Linked DNA regions of Sporichthya brevicatena. The protein of the gene in region 1 binds, or shares a complex with, the protein of each later gene. Links are inferred from orthologs where the notes say so. Each region holds a gene or a part of one and is shown on either strand. Other genes may lie near its edges. The genes, in order: rpsG and tig.

What was found.
Region 2: the proteins of rpsG (region 1) and tig are in contact, whole or in part, in a crystal structure (PDB 3GTY), measured with the Thermotoga maritima proteins. The link is inferred for Sporichthya brevicatena from one-to-one orthologs. Residues at the interface, in WP_004081843.1 of Thermotoga maritima: Lys34, Lys52, Lys55, Glu59, Arg62, Gln63, Glu66, Asn67, Lys69, Val71, Arg95, Ala109, Lys110, Lys111, Gly112, Arg113, Pro114, Glu117, Glu121, Ile124, Ala125, Tyr127, Asn128, Asn129, Thr130, Gly131, Lys135, Asp139, Arg142, Met143; in WP_004081061.1 of Thermotoga maritima: Glu122, Val124, Val129, Leu130, Tyr133, Glu188, Gly259, Ile262, Tyr263, Glu266, Ser270, Glu273, Gln274, Glu277, Arg308, Gln311, Ile312, Ser315, Tyr316, Glu325, Arg329, Arg336, Leu363, Phe366, Trp367, Arg373, Leu377, Arg381, Leu384, Glu387.

What each region holds. Positions count from the first base shown.
Region 1 is NZ_BAAAHE010000010.1:59,247-68,776, forward strand. The notes cover bases 3,148-6,146. They hold rpsG (30S ribosomal protein S7), read left to right. Parts: upstream 3,148-4,411; coding sequence 4,412-4,882; downstream 4,883-6,146. Other genes in these bases: ABD401_RS07105 (hypothetical protein), read left to right, coding at 3,148-3,759; rpsL (30S ribosomal protein S12), read left to right, coding at 4,038-4,412; fusA (elongation factor G), read left to right, coding at 4,901-6,146. Outside these bases: ABD401_RS07095 (bifunctional glycosyltransferase family 2/GtrA family protein), read right to left, coding at 1-236; ABD401_RS07100 (phospholipid carrier-dependent glycosyltransferase), read left to right, coding at 405-1,844; more of ABD401_RS07105, read left to right, coding at 1,867-3,147; more of fusA, read left to right, coding at 6,147-7,003; tuf (elongation factor Tu), read left to right, coding at 7,094-8,287; rpsJ (30S ribosomal protein S10), read left to right, coding at 8,471-8,779; rplC (50S ribosomal protein L3), read left to right, coding at 8,801-9,460; rplD (50S ribosomal protein L4), read left to right, coding at 9,457-9,530.
Region 2 is NZ_BAAAHE010000056.1:4,426-13,803, reverse strand. What follows is about bases 4,165-7,011. They hold tig (trigger factor), read left to right. Parts: upstream 4,165-4,782; coding sequence 4,783-6,240; downstream 6,241-7,011. Other genes in these bases: ABD401_RS24165 (ATP-dependent Clp protease proteolytic subunit), read left to right, coding at 6,450-7,011; ABD401_RS24180 (PPOX class F420-dependent oxidoreductase), read right to left, coding at 4,165-4,512. Also shown: MobF family relaxase, read left to right, coding at 1-2,586; ABD401_RS24185 (sensor domain-containing diguanylate cyclase), read left to right, coding at 3,039-4,055; more of ABD401_RS24180, read right to left, coding at 4,066-4,164; more of ABD401_RS24165, read left to right, coding at 7,012-7,046; ABD401_RS24160 (ATP-dependent Clp protease proteolytic subunit), read left to right, coding at 7,046-7,720; ATP-dependent Clp protease ATP-binding subunit ClpX, read left to right, coding at 7,981-9,267; ABD401_RS24150 (bifunctional o-acetylhomoserine/o-acetylserine sulfhydrylase), read left to right, coding at 9,373-9,378. UniProt on the Bacillus subtilis protein: Involved in protein export. Acts as a chaperone by maintaining the newly synthesized protein in an open conformation. Functions as a peptidyl-prolyl cis-trans isomerase.

The DNA.
Region 1 (9,530 bases):
GCGGCCAGTCGCTCGGCCTGCTCAAGGGTGGTGTCGGTGCTCGCGTTGTCCGCGACCGTGATCCGGAAGGTGTACGGCAGGTTCTCGACCAGGTGCCCGTGCAGTCGGCGGACGCACGGCTCGAGGTCGATCTCCTCGTTGTAGACCGGCACGACCACGTCGAGCACGGGGGCCGGCGACGTCAACAGGCCCCCCTCGTTCGGTTGCGGTCGGCTGTCCTTAAGAATGGCGGACATCCGGTGCGGATGCCGGTCGTGAAGTCTGTCCAACGCGCCCTCCGGTGTCGACGCCGGGGCGAAGGAGGGTCGGTGCACGCTTCCACCCCCCGGTCGACGGCATCACCGGCCGAGGGATTCCCGGCCCGAATTCTTTCTCGGTTGCTGCGCGTCCCGACTGAAATCTACGTGCTCGCCGGTCTTGCGGTGCTCACGCGCTTCGTGTGGCTGACCCGGCCGCGGGCGATCGTCTTCGACGAGGTGTACTTCCGCGACGCCGCCCTGCGGTACGCGGACGGTTCGTACTACTTCGACCCGCATCCTCCGCTCGCGAAGCTGCTGCTGGCGGGGTGGGCCAAGCTCCTGGGCATCGACGCGGCGCACGACGTGCCCGACGGCGCGACACCCACCCCGGAGTCGCTCGACCCGGCGGTGGCGCTGCGGGTGCTCCCGGCGCTGGCGGGCGCGGCGCTGATCGTCGTCTTCTACTACTTCCTCAAGGAAATCGGGGCCGGACGGAAGGTCGCCACCCTCGGGGCGAGTGCGCTGCTGCTCGACAACGCCCTCGCGCTGGAGTCGCGGCTGATCCTGCTCGACTCGATGCTGCTGTTCTTCGGGATGGCGGGCATCACCGTCTTCCTCGCGGCGCGGCGCAGCACGGGACGCAAGCACTGGATCCTGCTGACGGTCGCGGCGCTGCTGATCGGCGCCTGCGTGTCCACGAAGGTGACCGGGCTCTGCATCCTCGGGGCGGTCGGGGTGATCGGTTTGGTCACGACGGTCCAGCACCGGGTGCCCTGGCGGCGCTGGCTGGCCCAGGCCGCCGTCCTGGTCGTCGTGCCGTTCGCGGTGTTCTTCGGCTCCTACGCGATCCACACGCCGCTGCTGCCGAACAGCGGCGACGGGGACCGGTTCATGTCGGAGGAGTTCCAGGCCACGCTCAAGGGCAACCCGAACTACGACCCCGACGCCTCGATGGGGATGGTCGCGAGCTTCTTCGAGATGCAGCGCGCCACCCACGAGTACGAGAAGGCGCTCAAGGACCGGACGCACCCCTACCAGTCGGACTGGAAGGTCTGGCCGATCGAGAAGCGCTCGATCTACTACTACCTGGGCCCGGAGGAGGACGGCGGCAAGCACCGCTACCTCTACCTGATCGGCAACCCCGTCGTGTGGTGGGGAACGCTCGTCGGGGTGGCGGGGACCGTCGTCGCCTGGGCCCTGATGCCGGCGCTGTACCGGCCGCACCGGCGGCGGCTGGCGATGCTCGTCGTCGCGTACGTCGGGAGCTACCTGCCGTTCGCCTTCATCGACCGGCCGATGTTCCTGTACCACTACTTCTTCCCGCTGCTGTTCAGTCTGGCCTTCGCGGTCTACGGCGTCGGGATCCTCGCCCGCTGGGCGCCCGACCCGGTCCCCGTCGAGGCGCGGAGCAATGTGAACTCGGCGGTGGTGGACGAGCCCGACGACCGGGCCTGGCGCTTCGCCTCCCGGGCGTCGCTGGTCGGTTACGCCGGCGTGATCACGCTCGCCCTGCTGGTGTTCCTGTGGTTCTCGCCGTTGACCTACGGCTTCCCGCTGACCGACGCCGAGCTCCAGGACCGCATGTGGCTGAGCACGTGGCGGTGAGCCGCCCGGCCCGGGGGCGGCGATGACGGCGCTGCTGCTCCTCGCCTCTGCACTCGCCCTCGGGGCGGCCGCCGCCTGGCGTCTGCCGCTGCGGTTCTACGCCTTCGAGTACGTCGCCACGAGCGTCGTGGTCGGCCTCGTCGGCTGGACCTGGCTGGCGTTCCTGGTCGCCCTCGTCCTGCCGATCGTCCCGGCGATCGTCGTCACCACCGTCGTCGCGACCGCCGGCGCCGTCGCGCTGGTTTGGCCCCGGCGGCCCCGCGCGGAGGGGTTCGCCCGCCTGACCTCCCGCGGCGACCGCCTGCTCTGGGGCGCGGTCACGGCGGTCACGGTCGTCGGGCTGGGCCGGCTGTTCTGGACCCACAGCCTGATCAGCGAGTCCGACGGCATCTACAGCGCCGGCTCCTCGTGGGCCGACTACGGCGTGCACGCGGCGATCGCGAGCAACGTCGCGGAGTCCGACTCCCTGACGATGGACCTGCCGATCGCGAGCGGTGAGCGGCTGACCTACCCCTTCCTGATCGACCTGCTCTCCGGGCTGCTGATGCGGTCCGGCCTGAGCCTGCACCTGAGCTTCTTCCTGCCCGGGGTCCTGCTCGCGCTCGCGATCTGCCAGCTGGTCCTCGGGTTCTCGCTCCGCCTGTTCGACCACCTCGGGGCGGCCGTCACGACGCTGGTGCTGTTCCTCTGCACCGGCAGCGCGCTGGGTCTGAGCGAGGCGTGGTCGGACTGGCGCGACAGCGACCAGGGCCTGTTCGAGTTCCTCGGCGACCTCCCGCGCGACTACACGACGCTGTCCGACCGCGGGGCCGAGGTGACCAACCTGGTGGCGCACGCCCTGCTCCCGCAGCGGACGATCCTGTTCGGCCTGGGTGTGGCGCTGGTGGTGTTCCGCCTGCTGCAGGCCTCCCGCATCGGCGGGGCCTCGCCGGTCAGCACCCGGCTGCTCCTGCTCGCCGGCGGTGCGGTGGGCCTGCTGCCGATGGCGCACCCACACAGCTTCCTCGTGTGCCTGGGCGTGCTGGTCGTGCTGACGGGGGAGGCGGCCCTGGCCCGTCGCGGACTGCCCCGGCCGCACCTGGCGGCGCTCGGCCTCGCCCTGGTCCTCGCCCTGCCGCAGCTCGCCTGGCAGCAGCTCGCCAACGACCACGGGACCGGCGGCCGCTTCCACTGGGTGTGGGTCAAGCCCGAGGGCCAGCTCGTCGGCGAGTTCTGGTGGCACAACTTCGGCCTGATGGGCCTGCTGTTCCTCGTCGTCCCGCTCGTGCTGCTCCGGCGGCGGGAGATCGGCCTGCTGGTCTGGTGCGTCCCGTTCCTCGCCGTGCTGGTCGTGACGCAGGTCTACGCGTTCCAGCCGTTCGAGTACGACAACCTCAAGCTCCTCTACTACGTGTACTTCATGGGTGCGCTGTTCGCCGGGTACCTCGCGGTGCTGGCCTACCGGGCCTCCCGGTGGACGCTGCTGGCCGCGGTTCCGCTCGCGGTCGTGATCGCCGCCCCCGGGGCCCTCTCCATCACCTACGAGTTCGGGCTGCACGACCGGTTCGCGAGCCCGGAGGACGAGGCGGTGGCCGCCTGGGTCCGGGAGCACACCGAACCCGACGACGTGTTTCTCACCACTGACCGGCCGAACAACCCGATCTCGGCACTCGGTGGCCGCCCGATCGTCACCGGCTACATCGGCTGGCTCTACAACTTCTCGATCCCGTACGAGGAACGGCTGGCGGCCGTGCGCGCGGCGCTCGCCGGCCGCGTGGACGACCCGCTCGTGCGCAAGTTCGCGCCCGACTACCTGGCCGTGCAGGCGCAGGAGGGCCCGGAGTGGACGGTCGACACCGACGCCCTGGACGCCCTCGCGGACGCCGGTCGGGTCGCCTACGCCAACGCCGGATGGACGATCTACCGGCTCCCGTGAGGGCCCTTCAGAGCCGAAGCGGTATTCACTTTTGGACCGCTTCCCGCGTGGTGGTAAGGTCTCCCCTCGTGTCTGGGCCTCGCCCAGGCATGCGCGCGTGCGTCCATCGTCCTGCGCGGTCTCCGGTCCGGCCGGCCTTCGTCGCCAGGACCGCATCCCGGTCGATTTTCTTTCCGGCAGGGACGTGTGGACGGGTTCGACACACCCGACCGCGGGGGTCGCCTCCGTTCGGACCGCGACCGCGATGAGCTCTACACCTCGAAGAAGACGGAGAAGCGGTGCCCACCATCCAGCAACTGGTCCGGAAGGGCCGGCAGGACAAGGTCTCCAAGACCAAGACCCCTGCGCTGAAGGGTTGTCCCCAGCGTCGCGGCGTGTGCACCCGCGTCTACACCACGACCCCGAAGAAGCCGAACTCCGCGCTGCGCAAGGTGGCTCGTGTCCGCCTGACCAGCCAGATCGAGGTCACGGCGTACATCCCCGGCGTCGGCCACAACCTGCAGGAGCACTCGATCGTGCTCGTGCGCGGCGGCCGTGTGAAGGACCTCCCGGGTGTGCGCTACAAGATCATCCGCGGCTCGCTCGACACCCAGGGCGTGAAGAACCGCAAGCAGGCGCGCAGCCGCTACGGCGCGAAGAAGGAGAAGTCCTAATGCCGCGTAAGGGCCCTGCGCCTAAGCGCCCGGTCATCGTCGACCCGGTCTACCAGTCGCCGCTGGTCACCCAGCTGGTCAACAAGGTGCTGCTCTCGGGCAAGCGCTCGGTCGCCGAGCGCACCGTCTACGGCGCTCTCGAGGGTTGCCGCGCGAAGACCGGCAACGACCCGGTCGTCACGCTCAAGCGCGCGCTCGACAACGTCAAGCCGACCCTCGAGGTCCGCAGCCGCCGCGTCGGTGGCGCGACCTACCAGGTCCCGGTCGAGGTCAAGGCCGGCCGGTCCAACACCCTCGCGCTGCGCTGGCTGATCACGTACTCCCGCGCGCGCCGCGAGAAGACCATGACCGAGCGCCTGATGAACGAGATTCTCGACGCCAGCAACGGCCTGGGCGCGAGCGTCAAGCGGCGCGAGGACACGCACAAGATGGCGGAGTCCAACAAGGCCTTCGCGCACTACCGCTGGTAGTAGGGGGAACGAACTCAAGTGGCAGTCAGCACCGCCGGCGTCGACCTCGCCTCGGTCCGCAACATCGGGATCATGGCGCACATCGACGCGGGCAAGACCACGACGACCGAGCGCATCCTGTTCTACACGGGCATCACCTACAAGATCGGTGAGGTCCATGAGGGCGCCGCCGTCATGGACTGGATGGAGCAGGAGCAGGAGCGGGGGATCACCATCACCTCCGCGGCCACCACCTGCCAGTGGGACGGCCACACCATCAACATCATCGACACCCCGGGCCACGTCGACTTCACCGTCGAGGTGGAGCGCAGCCTTCGCGTCCTCGACGGCGCGGTCGCGGTGTTCGACGGTGTCGCCGGTGTCGAGCCCCAGTCCGAGACCGTGTGGCGTCAGGCGGACCGCTACGGCGTCCCGCGCATCTGCTTCATCAACAAGCTCGACCGCGTCGGCGCGGAGTTCCACCGCTGCGTCGACATGCTGGTCTCGCGGCTGAACGCGACCCCGCTGGTCCTGCAGCTCCCGATCGGCGCCGAGGCGGACTTCAAGGGCGTCATCGACCTCGTCGGCATGAAGGCCCTCGTGTGGCCGGAAGAGGCCGCCAAGGGCGAGATGTACGAGACCGTCGACATCCCGGACACCCACCTCGAGGCTGCGCGCGAGTGGCGCGACCGGCTCATCGAGACCCTGGCCGAGGGTGACGACGCGATCATGGAGCTGTACCTCGAGGGCACCGAGCCCACCGAGGAGCAGATCATCGCCGGCACCCGCCGCGCGACGATCGCCGGCAACCTGACCCCGGTCGTGTGCGGCACCGCGTTCAAGAACAAGGGCGTGCAGCCCATGCTCGACGCGGTCGTCCGCTACCTCCCCTCGCCGCTCGACATCGGGGCCGTCCAGGGCCACGCGGTCGGCAAGGAGGACGAGGTTCTCGAGCGCGAGCCGGCGAACGACGCTCCGCTCTCGGCGCTGGCGTTCAAGATCATGAGCGACCCGCACCTCGGCAAGCTGACCTACATCCGCGTCTACTCCGGCACGCTCACCGCGGGCACCCAGGTGCTGAACAGCACCAAGGGGAACAAGGAGCGGATCGGCAAGATCTACCAGATGCACGCGAACAAGCGTGAGGAGATCGAGAAGGTCACCGCCGGCCACATCGTCGCGGTCATGGGTCTGAAGAACACGACGACCGGTGACACGCTGTGCGGCCCCGAGGCCCCGGTGATCCTGGAGTCGATGACCTTCCCGGCCCCGGTCATCTCGGTCGCGATCGAGCCGAAGTCCAAGGGCGACCAGGAGAAGCTGGGTGTCGCCATCCAGCGCCTGGCCGAGGAGGACCCGACCTTCCAGGTCCGGACCGACGAGGACACCGGCCAGACGATCATCGCCGGCATGGGCGAGCTGCACCTCGAGGTGCTGGTCGACCGCATGCGCCGCGAGTTCAAGGTCGAGGCCAACGTCGGCAAGCCGCAGGTCGCCTACCGCGAGACCATCCGCAAGCCGGTCGAGCGCTACGACTACACCCACAAGAAGCAGACCGGTGGTTCCGGCCAGTTCGCGAAGGTGCAGATCGCGATCGAGCCGACCGGCGGCGGCGACGGTGGGTACGAGTTCGAGAACAAGGTCACCGGTGGCCGCATCCCGCGGGAGTACATCCCCTCGGTCGACGCCGGTTGCCAGGAGGCCATGGAGTTCGGCGTGCTCGCCGGCTACCCGATGGTCGACGTCAAGGTGACCCTGCTCGACGGTGGCTACCACGAGGTCGACTCCTCGGAAATGGCCTTCAAGATCGCGGGTTCGATGGCCTTCAAGGAGGCCGCCCGCAAGGCCGACCCGGTTCTCCTTGAGCCGATGATGAGCGTCGAGGTGCGTACGCCCGAGGACTACATGGGCGACGTCATCGGCGACCTGAATTCCCGCCGTGGCCAGATCCAGGCCATGGAGGAAGCCTTCGGCATGCGCGTCGTTCGTGCGCTCGTGCCGTTGTCGGAGATGTTCGGCTACGTCGGGGATCTCCGGAGCAAGACCCAGGGGCGTGCGAACTACACGATGCAGTTCGACTCGTACGCCGAAGTGCCGCGCAACGTGGCGGACGAGATTGTGAAGAAGGCTCGCGGCGAGTAAGTAGCCCGACCCACGGGAGGCTCCGGCCCTCCGTGCACCCCCGAAGACAGTGCGCACGTACCTGAAGAACAAGTCCTGAAGGAGAGTCCAGTGGCGAAGGCCAAGTTCGAGCGGACCAAGCCTCACGTCAACATCGGCACGATCGGCCACATCGACCACGGGAAGACGACTCTGACCGCGGCGATCACCAAGGTGCTGCACGACCAGTACCCGGACCTGAACCCGTACACGCCGTTCGACGAGATCGACAAGGCGCCGGAGGAGAAGGCCCGCGGCATCACAATCTCGATCGCCCACGTCGAGTACCAGACCGACGCTCGCCACTACGCGCACGTCGACTGCCCCGGCCACGCCGACTACATCAAGAACATGATCACCGGTGCGGCCCAGATGGACGGCGCGATCCTCGTCGTCGCCGCCACCGACGGCCCGATGCCGCAGACCAAGGAGCACGTGCTCCTGGCCCGCCAGGTCGGTGTCCCGGCGATCGTCGTCGCCCTCAACAAGTCCGACATGGTCGACGACCCCGAGATCATGGAGCTCGTCGAGCTCGAGGTCCGCGAGCTCCTGTCGACCTACGAGTTCGACGGCGACAACCTCCCGGTGGTTCCGGTCTCGGCGCTCAAGGCCCTCGAGGGCGACCCGAAGTGGGTCGAGAGCGTCCAGAACCTGATGAAGGCGGTCGACGAGTCGATCCCGCAGCCGGAGCGCGAGATCGACAAGCCGTTCCTCATGCCCGTCGAGGACGTCTTCACCATCACCGGTCGCGGCACCGTCGTCACCGGTCGCATCGAGCGTGGCGTGCTCAAGGTCAACGAGCAGGTCGACATCATCGGCATCCGGCCGGAGAAGCAGTCGACGACCGTCACCGGTATCGAGATGTTCCGCAAGCTGCTCGACGAGGGCCAGGCCGGTGAGAACGTCGGTCTGCTCCTCCGCGGCATCAAGCGCGAGGACGTCGAGCGCGGCCAGGTCATCATCAAGCCGGGCAGCACGACCCCGCACACCGAGTTCGAGGCCCAGGTCTACATCCTGAGCAAGGACGAGGGTGGCCGGCACACGCCGTTCTTCCAGAACTACCGGCCGCAGTTCTACTTCCGCACCACGGACGTCACCGGCGTCGTCGAGCTGCCCGAGGGCACCGAGATGGTCATGCCGGGTGACAACACCCAGATGAAGGTGACGCTGATCCAGCCGATCGCCATGGAGGAGGGCCTCAACTTCGCGATCCGCGAGGGTGGCCGCACCGTGGGCGCCGGCAAGGTCATCAAGATCCTCAAGTAGTACTTCGCTCCGGGGCCCGCGCTCTCTGCGGGCCCCGGAGCATGTACGACCCGCCTCGATTTGGTGCTGGCGGGCGCATCGGGCAGACTACGCAGGTTGCCCGCGCCCCGACACACCCGACCGCGGGGGTCGGCAACCTCGACTTTTCGCACGTACAGCAGACTGAAGGACGGCGACCCTGCCATGGCGGGACAGAAGATCCGCATTCGGCTCAAGGCCTATGACCACGAGGTCATCGATTCCTCGGCGCGCAAGATCGTCGACACGGTGACGCGTACTGGTGCGCACGTGGCCGGCCCGGTGCCGTTGCCGACCGAGAAGAACGTGTTCTGCGTGATTCGGTCGCCGCACAAGTACAAGGACTCGCGCGAGCACTTCGAGATGCGCACGCACAAGCGCCTCATCGACATCCTCGACCCGACGCCGAAGACCGTCGACTCGCTCATGCGGCTCGACCTGCCGGCCGGCGTCGACATCGAGATCAAGCTTTAGACCCGGAGGGGAGGCATCACCATGAACGTTCGCGGACTGCTGGGCGAGAAGCTGGGCATGACCCAGGTCTTCGACGCCCGCGGGCGGGTCGTCCCCGTCACCGTGGTCAAGGCGGGCCCGTGCGTGGTCACCGCCGTCCGTTCCCCGGAGGGTGACGGCTACTCCGCGGTCCAGCTGGGCTTCGGGGAGGTCGACCCGCGCAAGGTGAACAAGCCGGAGGGCGGTCACTTCCGCAAGGCCGGGGTCACCCCGCGCCGGCACGTGGCCGAGATCCGCACCGACGACGCGGGCAGCTACGAGGTCGGCCAGGAGCTGACCGTCGAGGTCTTCGCCGAGGGCGCGCTGGTCGACATCGTCGGCACCAGCAAGGGCAAGGGCACCGCCGGTGTCATGAAGCGGCACGGCTTCCGCGGCCTGGGGAGCTCCCACGGCACGCAGCGCAAGCACCGCTCGCCGGGTTCGATCGGCGCCTGCGCCACCCCGGCGCGCGTGTTCAAGGGCCTGCGGATGGCCGGCCGGATGGGCAACGTCCGGACCACCACCCAGAACCTGACCGTGCACTCGGTCGACCCCGAGAACAACCTGATCCTCGTCAAGGGCGCGGTCCCCGGTCCCGCCGGCGGCCTCGTGCTCGTCAAGACGCCCGCCAAGGGCAACCCCTCGAAGGGTGAGCTGAAGTGAGCTCCGGCACCCAGTCCGTTGATGTCGTCTCGCCGGACGGCAGCAAGTCCGGCAGCGTCGAACTCCCTGC
Region 2 (9,378 bases), on another replicon or contig:
GAGATAGCGGGAATACCCGCCGCCTTGATGAAGCTGTGGTCGAAAAGGACCGCACAGATCGAACCTGAGGCGGCGGCCAAGATCGCCGAGTACGAGAATTCCTTTCACCGGTCGCTGACGGGCGCGGAGCGGGCCGCGGTGACCAAGACCGCGGTACTCACCACCCGCCCGGGCAAGTCCTATCCCGACCCCGGGAGCCTGCACACCCGCTGGGTGGCGGAGGCCCGGCGTGCCGGTCACGATCCGGCCGCCGTCGTGGCGGACGTCCGGGCAGCCGCCGACCGACGCGCCCGCGACGCGGGACCGGGCTCGGACGCAGGGACCGCGGCTGCGGCGGTCATGGCCGCGGCCGAGACGCGCTCGACGTTCTCCCGGGCTGATGTGGTTGCCCAGGTCGCCGCGAGGCTCCCGGTCGACGCCCGCGGCGCGGCTGCGGTGCTGCGGACGGTGGAGGCCCTCACCGATCAGGGCCTCGGGCTGGACGATGCCGTCGCCGTGGGCCGGCAACCGCACGGGGTCACGGCGCGGGCCTCGGACGCGCGGTGGGCCGGTGCGCAGGTGCTGGCCGCGGAGGCGCGGGTGCTGTCGCTGGCCGAACGGGGCCGGGCCGGCGGTTACGGCCAGGCCCGCATCGGAGCCGCGATGGCCGCCTTGGGCGACGCCGGACTTTCTGCCGGCACCGCGGGTGGGTTCGTTGACGGGCTCGATGGCGGGCAGTGGTCGGCTGCGTTCAAGCTCACCACCGGCGGGGACTTCCTCTCGGTGCTGACCGCGCCGGCGGGGGCGGGGAAGACCTCGACCTTGGGTGCCGCGACGCGGGCGTGGCAGGCGTGCGGGTACCGGGTGATCGGTCTGGCGCCGTCGGCGCGGGCCGCGGCGGAACTGGCGGCCGCGACCGGTGGGGTCGCGGACACCCTGGCGAAATGGCGCCTGGAGCACGAACGGCTCGGACTGCTGCTGCCCGAACAGCGCGCCCGTACCGTCCTGGACGCCCGGACCGTCGTGGTGGTCGATGAGGCCTCAATGGCCAGCACCCTGGACCTCGACGCCCTGATCACCGCGGCCGCTCGCCGGGCCGCCAAGGTGGTGCTGGTCGGCGACCCGGCCCAGATCGGGGTCGTGAACGGCCCCGGGGGGATGCTCGCCGCGCTGGCCGCGGCCGGTCACGGCCACGAACTCGGCACGGTGCACCGGTTCACCCACGAGTGGGAGGCGGGCGCGTCCCTGGCCTTGCGTGCCGGCGACCCCCAATCACTGACCGAGTATCAGAATCAGGAACGGTTACACGCCTGTCCCGATGGCGACGCAGCGATCGCTGCGATCCACTCCCGTTGGGCCGGCGAGCGCGCCCAGGGGCGGGAGGTGCTGATGATGGCCCGCACCCGCGCTGACGTCGACGCACTTAACCTCCGCGCCCGCAACACCGCGATGGCCGCCGGTGAGGTGCACGGCCCCGTGGTCCGGATCGGCGAACGGGACTGGCAAAGCGGCGACCTGCTCCGCACCCGCCGCAACGACCGCACCCTGATCACCGCGGACGAGACTGCCGACCGGTATGTCCGCAACGGTGACCGATGGCGCGTCTTCGGCGTCGAGGACTTCGGGCTGCGGGTCGAGCACATCCAGCGCGGAGACCGGGTTTTCCTGCCCGCCGCTTACGTCGCCGTCCACGCCGAGTACGGGTGGGCGAGCACGATCACCGCCGCCCAAGGCGCCACTGTCGACGTCGGCCTTGTGCTGGTCCGGCCCGGGATCGACCGCGAACACCTCTACGTCGCCCTCACGCGCGGCCGGGCTGCGAACCACGCCTACATCACCCCCGACGCCGTAACCGGGCCGGCGCCTGCCGAGGACCATCACGGCCTGCCGTCCGTGAAGGGGTGGGCCCGGTCCTCACTCCAACACCAGGCCCACGAGGTGCTCAGCGACGCCCTCACCCGCACCGGCGCGCAGGACACCGCGCACACCGTCCGCGAGCGGGCCCGCGACCACGTTCTGCGCGAGCAGCGCCGCCTTGCGGAAGAAGCCGCGAGCGGGGCGACGGAGATGGTGGCGGCGCCAACCGGGCACACCGCCCTCGCGGCGTTGCTCGCTCAGGCTGAAGCGCGGCGCTCCGAACTCGCCCGTTCCGCGCTCGAGAATCGCCGGGCCGAGGACGCAGCGCGGGCCGAGTTGGCCCGGACGCCTGGCTGGCGTCGCGGCCGCCGCAAGATTCTCACCGACGCGATCAGTTCCCGGCAGGACGCGTCCAACGAGGTCTTCCGCGACCGGGCGCAGCTCGACCGGGAGATCTACGACCTGAGCCGGCAGGTCCAGCGCGACACCCGCGACCGCGAGTACGACGGGAACCGGCGAGACCTACGCGCCGCCCGGCCCCGCGCCGACCCCATCGAGGGCTACCTCGCCCCCGCCAAGAGCGAACAGTGGCGCGACGGCGTCATCGCCGCGGCCGGGCATGACACCACGGCCGTGCTGCGCCGAATACGGGAACGGCAGCAGTCCAATGCCCTCTCCGTCCGGCGAAGTTCCGCCGCTCTCGACTTTCGAGAGCTCGGTCGGGATGACACCCCGGGGATCGGCCGGTGACTGGCGCCCCCGATGGCCATCGGCCCGCGGCGTCCGCTTGGCCCGTGGTTGTCCGTGGCCTGGGATGGGTCTGACCTGGGAGTTTGGGTGTCCAGCGCTGGCCGTCGGCGTGACCAATTCATGACCTAAAGAGCGGCGAAAACAGGTCTACGAGGGCACCTAGAGGTCAATTTTGACGACGGGTCAGATCTGGATCAAACGCCGTCTGACCTGCGAAAACGCTGGAGCGGGTGACGGGAATCGAACCCGCATGACCAGCTTGGAAGGCTGGGGCTCTGCCATTGAGCTACACCCGCAGTGGTGCGGGGGACAGCCTAACGGCCCGGGGGATCACGCGCTGTGACCGTTCGTCCCGGTTCCGGCCGGGGCGGGCGCAATCCTCCGTCCGGCCCCTTCAGATCACCCTTCGAAACGCCGACAACTCGGGGCGAGAAGTCGAGGGGGGCCCATCAATGTTCACACCCGAGCACGCCCGGATCGCGGACGACGCACGGCTCGACGCCGTGCGCTGGATCGGCGAGGCCATCCTGAACATGGATGCCTCGTTCGACCGGGTCACGCGCCTGCTGTCCCACCTGACGGGGGCGCCGCTCGCGGCGTTCTCCCTGGTCGGCCTGGAGAAGCAGTTCCTGCCGTCGGTCTTCGGGGTCGAGGAGCTGGAGGAGAACGACGACGTCGGCGACGCGTTCTCCCGCGCCTGCATCGAGGCCGGCGACGTCCTCGTCGTCCGCGACGCGATGATCGACTTCCGGTTCGCCGACTCGCCCATGGTCATCGGCGCCCCGTACATCCGCTTCTACGCGGGGATGACGGTGCGCGCCCCCAACGGCCAGCCGGTCGGGACGCTGTTCGTCGTCGACACCAAGCCCCGTCAGCTGGAGGACGGCGACCTCGCCGCCTTCGCCGACCTGCGCGCCCAGCTGGAGGAGATGATCCTGCTGCGCACTCTCTCGGTCCGGGACCCCGGCACCGGCCTGTACAACCGGCGCTACTTCGAGGAGCTCCTCGAGCGCGAGTACCGCCGCAGCGCCCGCAACTCCACGCCGCTGACCTACATGTCGGTCGACATCGACCGCTTCGGCTCCTACAACGACGAGTGCGGGGCGGTCGCCGGCGAGCACGCGATCAAGGCCGTCTCCGCGGCCCTGCAGGAGTGCTTCGGCCGCGGCGGTGACGTGGTCGCCCGGATCGGCGGCGCGACCTTCGCGATCCTGCTCCCGGACACCGACCCCAAGGGCGCCGAGCTGATGGCCGAACGCTGCCGGGCCGCGGTCGAGGACCTGGACCTGGCCCACGACGGCGCCCCCGACGGGCTGCTCACGATCAGCCTCGGCGTGGTCGCCGGCGTCCCGGTGCCCGAGCTCGGGGGTGTCGAGGCGCTCGTCCGCCTCGCCGACGACGCCCTCGGCCGCGCCAAGGCCGGCGGCCGGGACCGGGCCGAGCACGTCATCCTCGGCGCGGAGCGGTAGGCCCCACGGCTCAGTTCGCGACGTCCACCTTCGCGACGACGTGGTCGACGCGGACCCGGACGACCAGCTCCCCGGGGACGCCGTTGCGCTCGGCGTACTCGGACTCCCGGTCGGCGCCCATGTACCGGGCGCCGAGGATCCCCGCCCAGCGGTAGACCTCGTCCAGGTCGGCGCTGGTGGTCGCGGTGCCCCGGACCATGACGAAGTTGAACGGGGGCCGCTCGTCGTCCCAGCACAGGCTGACGCGGGGGTCCCGGGCGATCGCCTTGCCCTTGACCGTGTCCGCGCCGGTGGTGAAGACGATCTCGTCCCGGCCCTCGGTGCGGTCCAGGGCGGTCCAGACGGGCACGACCTGGGGCGATCCGTCCGCCCGGACCACGGCGAGCTTCGCCGTCCGCGCCGGGGTCCCGCCCACGAAGTCCTGCCACCAGCCCTCGGGCGCCGCGGTGTACCCCATCGGCGGTCCCTCCACCCTCGCTGACCTGGGACTGTGGCCGCGGGCACTAGACTGCGCGCCACGCCGCGGGGCGTAGCGTAGTGGCTAGCGCGCCTGCTTTGGGGGCAGGAGATCGGGAGTTCGAGTCTCCCCGCCCCGACCGGAGGACGGGACGAGGAGACTCGAACATGTTCGAGGCTCCTCTTCCTGGCCGCCCCGCTCAGCAAGAGCACCGGTCCGGGCCGTCCCGAGAACTCGTATCCAGCAGTCCAGCTTGAGGAGAACCACGTCGTGAAGAGCGCTGTCGAGACCCTGAACCCGACCCGGGTCCGGCTCACCGTCGAGGTTCCCTTCGAAGAGCTGAAGCCCAGCCTCGATGAGGCCTACAAGAAGATCGCCGGCCAGGTGAACGTCCCGGGCTTCCGCAAGGGCAAGGTCCCGCCGCAGATCATCGACCAGCGGTTCGGCCGCGGCGCGGTGCTGGAGGAGGCGGTCAACAACGCCATCCCGCAGTTCTACGCCGACGCGGTCACCTCCGCCGAGATCGAGGTCCTGGGTCAGCCGCAGGTCGACGTCACCAAGTTCGAGGACGGCGACGAGCTCGCCTTCACCGCCGAGGTCGACGTCCGCCCCACCATCGAGCTGCCCGACTACAAGGGCCTCGCGATCACCGTCGACCCGGCCGAGGTCACCGACGAGGACATCGACGAAGCGCTGACCCAGCTCCGTTCCCGCTTCGCGGCCTTCACGACCGTCGAGCGCCCCGCCGAGGACGGCGACTACCTGACCCTCGACCTGTCCGGCGCCACCAAGGACGGGGAGAAGATCGACGAGGCCCAGGCGACCGGCCTGACCTACGTCGTCGGCTCGAAGACCCTCGTCGAGGGCCTGGACGACGCCGTCACCGGCATGTCCGCGGGGGACGAGAAGACCTTCGAGTCCAAGCTCGTCGCCGGCCCCCGCAAGGACGAGGTCGTCGACATCACCGTCACCGTCACCGCGGTGAAGGTCCGCGAGCTCCCCGAGGTCGACGACGAGTTCGCCCAGATGGCCAGCTCCTTCGACACCGCCGAGGAGCTGCGCGCGGACACCGCCCAGTGGGTGGCCCGCAACAAGAAGCTCAACCAGGGCGGCCAGGCCCGGGACAAGGTCCTGGAGACCCTCCTGGAGCAGATCGAGATCCCGCTGCCCGAGGCCTTCCTGCACAACGAGGTCCACTTCCGCCAGGACTCGATCCGCAACCAGCTCGCCCAGGCGGGCCTGAGCCTCGAGGCCTACCTCGAGCACGAGGGCCAGACGCAGGAGGAGTTCGACGCGGACGTCGAGAAGCGCGCCGCCGAGGCGATGCGCGCCCAGTTCCTCCTCGACGCGATCGCCCGCAAGGAAGAGGTGACGATCACCCAGGAGGAGATCACCCGTCACCTCATCGAGCGCGCGCAGTCGGCCGGCATGAACCCCGACCAGTTCGCCCAGCAGATCGTCCAGGCCGGCCAGGCGCAGATGCTCGTCGCCGAGGCCGTCCGCGGCAAGGCGCTCGCGATCCTGCTGACCAGCGCGGTCGTCACCGACACCGACGGCAACCCGGTCGACCTGTCCGACCTGCTGGTCGACGGTGTCGGGCCGGACGACGAGGGTGACGACACCGAGGCCGAGGTCGCCGAGACCCTCGCCGCCGCCGAGGAGACCGAGGGCGACGCCCCGGCGGGCGGGGCCGCGAGCATCGCGATCCCGACCATTCCGGGCAGCTGACGTCGTTCGCTCTCGGCGCAGGGCGCGCGTGCCCGCCCAGCACTGCCCTGCGCTGACAGCGAACTCGGCCGGATTCGGGAAGGCCGAGGCCACCCTGGGCATTAGGGTCGTCGACGCGACGAGGAAGATCGTCGCCGGAACGACCGACCCACGAAGCAGGTGAGGATCGAGTGCCCACATCCGACGGATATGGATTGACCCGGCTCGAGATGGCCCGCGGCGCCGAGAACGGTGGCGGCCTGGGGGAGCGCGTCTACGAGCGCCTGCTCCGCGAGCGCATCATCTTCCTCGGTTCCGAGGTCCGTGACGACATGGCGAACGCGCTCTGCGCGCAGATGCTGTTGCTCGCGGCCGAGGACCCCGAGAAGGAGATCTGGCTGTACATCAACAGCCCTGGCGGCTCGGTCTCGGCCGGCATGGCGATCTACGACACGATGCAGTACGTCAAGCCCGACGTCGGCACCGTGGCGATGGGTCTCGCCGCCTCCATGGGGCAGTTCCTGCTCTGCGCCGGCGCCCCCGGCAAGCGCTACGCGCTGCCGAACGCGCGGATCATGATGCACCAGCCGCTCGGCGGCCTCGGCGGTACCGCCTCGGACATCAAGATCCAGGCCGAGCAGATGCTCTACACCAAGAAGCGCCTGGCCGAGCAGATCGCGTTCCACACGGGCCAGACCCTGGAGCAGATCGAGAAGGACTCCGACCGCGACCGGTGGTTCACCGCCGAGCAGGCCAAGGAGTACGGCTTCGTGGACCACGTCGTGACCAGCGCCCGGGACGTCACGGGCTCCGGAGGGACCGCCTGATGACGAACGACCGCTACCCCCACGACAACGTCGGGAACCTGCACCTGCCGCAGGCTCGCTACGTCCTGCCGCGGTTCGTCGAGCGGACGAGCCAGGGCTACCGCGAGTACGACCCGTACGCGAAGCTCTTCGAGGAGCGCATCATCTTCCTCGGCGTGCAGGTCGACGACGCGTCCGCGAACGACGTCATGGCCCAGCTGCTGACGCTGGAGTCCATGGACCCGGACCGCGACATCCAGATCTACATCAACTCGCCCGGTGGCTCGTTCACCGCGCTGACGGCGATCTACGACACGATCCAGTTCGTCAAGCCGGACGTGCAGACGATCTGCATGGGCCAGGCGGCCTCGGCCGCGGCGGTCCTGCTGGCGGCGGGCACCCCGGGCAAGCGCCTCGCGCTGCCGAACGCCCGGATCCTGATCCACCAGCCGGCCCTCGAGGGCGGCGGCGGCCAGGCGTCCGACGTCGAGATCATCGCCAACGAGGTCCTGCGCATGCGGGCCCTGTTGGAGGAGATGATCTCCAAGCACACCGGCAAGGACATCGAAGAGGTCCGCAAGGACATCGAGCGCGACAAGATCCTGACCGCCCAGCAGGCCAAGGAGTACGGGATCGTCGACGACGTGATCTCGTCCCGCAAGACCTCGCTGCTCGCGGTCAACGGCCAGGGCTGAGTCGCCCTCACCGTCCGCGCTTCCCGAACGTCTGACCTGCGGGAACTGATCGAACGGCCGGCCAGTCGGCTGACCATTCGGTCAGTTCCCGCAGGCATGTTCGGCGCGGTGTGCGGACGGTGTCCGCTCACAGCGGAATGCCCCGACTCGCCCGCTCAAGGTGGTGTGGCTCCGGGGCCCCGGAAGGTACCGTCAATCGTCGGCTGCAAAAGCCTGCAACCCGGCTGAACTGCTGGCCTGCCTTAAGGAGACTGGACCGCGTGGCACGCATCGGTGATGGCGGCGACCTGCTCAAGTGCTCGTTCTGCGGCAAGAGCCAGAAGCAGGTCAAGAAGCTGATCGCGGGTCCGGGCGTCTACATCTGCGACGAGTGCATCGATCTCTGCAACGAGATCATCGAGGAGGAGCTCTCCGACTCGACCGAGGTGCGCTGGGACGAGCTGCCCAAGCCCAAGGAGATCTGCGAGTTCCTCGACCAGTACGTGGTCGGCCAGGAGTCCGCGAAGAAGGCGCTCTCCGTCGCGGTCTACAACCACTACAAGCGCGTCCAGGCGGGCGAGGCCGGCAAGACCTCCGCCGGCGGTGACGCCGTCGAGCTCGCGAAGTCCAACATCCTGCTGATCGGCCCGACGGGCTGCGGCAAGACGCACCTGGCCCAGACGCTGGCGCGCATGCTGAACGTCCCGTTCGCCATCGCCGACGCCACCGCGCTGACCGAGGCCGGCTACGTCGGTGAGGACGTCGAGAACATCCTGCTCAAGCTGATCCAGGCCGCCGACTACGACGTCAAGAAGGCCGAGACCGGGATCATCTACATCGACGAGGTCGACAAGATCGCCCGCAAGAGCGAGAACCCGTCGATCACCCGCGACGTCTCCGGCGAGGGCGTGCAGCAGGCCCTGCTGAAGATCCTGGAGGGCACGACGGCCTCGGTGCCGCCGCAGGGCGGGCGCAAGCACCCGCACCAGGAGTTCATCCAGATCGACACCACCAACGTGCTCTTCATCGTCGGCGGCGCGTTCGCCGGGCTGGAGAAGATCATCGAGGGTCGCGTCGGCAAGAAGGGGATGGGCTTCTCGGCCACGCTCCACTCGCGGACCGACCTCGACAAGACCGACGCCTTCGGCGAGGTCATGCCCGAGGACCTGCTCAAGTTCGGCATGATCCCCGAGTTCGTCGGCCGGCTCCCGGTCATCACGAGCGTCAAGAACCTCGACCGTGACGCGCTCGTGAAGATCCTCAAGGAGCCGCGCAACGCGCTCGTGAAGCAGTACCAGAAGCTCTTCGAGCTCGACAACGTCGAGCTGGAGTTCACCGACGACGCCCTCGAGGCGATCGCCGACCAGGCCATCATGCGCGCCACGGGCGCCCGCGGCCTGCGCGCGATCATGGAAGAGGTCCTGCTCTCGGTGATGTACGAGGTGCCGTCGCGCTCCGACGTCGCCCGCGTCGTCGTCACCGCGGACGTCGTCCTGGAGAACGTGAACCCGACGCTCGTCCCGCGGGACGTCGAGCGCAAGCGCGAGCGCCGCGAGAAGTCCGCGTAGGACACGTCTCACCCCGCCCGTTTGCAATTCCGGGCGGACCTCCACAGCATGAGCAGGTAGTTTCTCGACCACCTTGCTCGAATTTCTTCTGGAGGCGCACGGACGATGAAC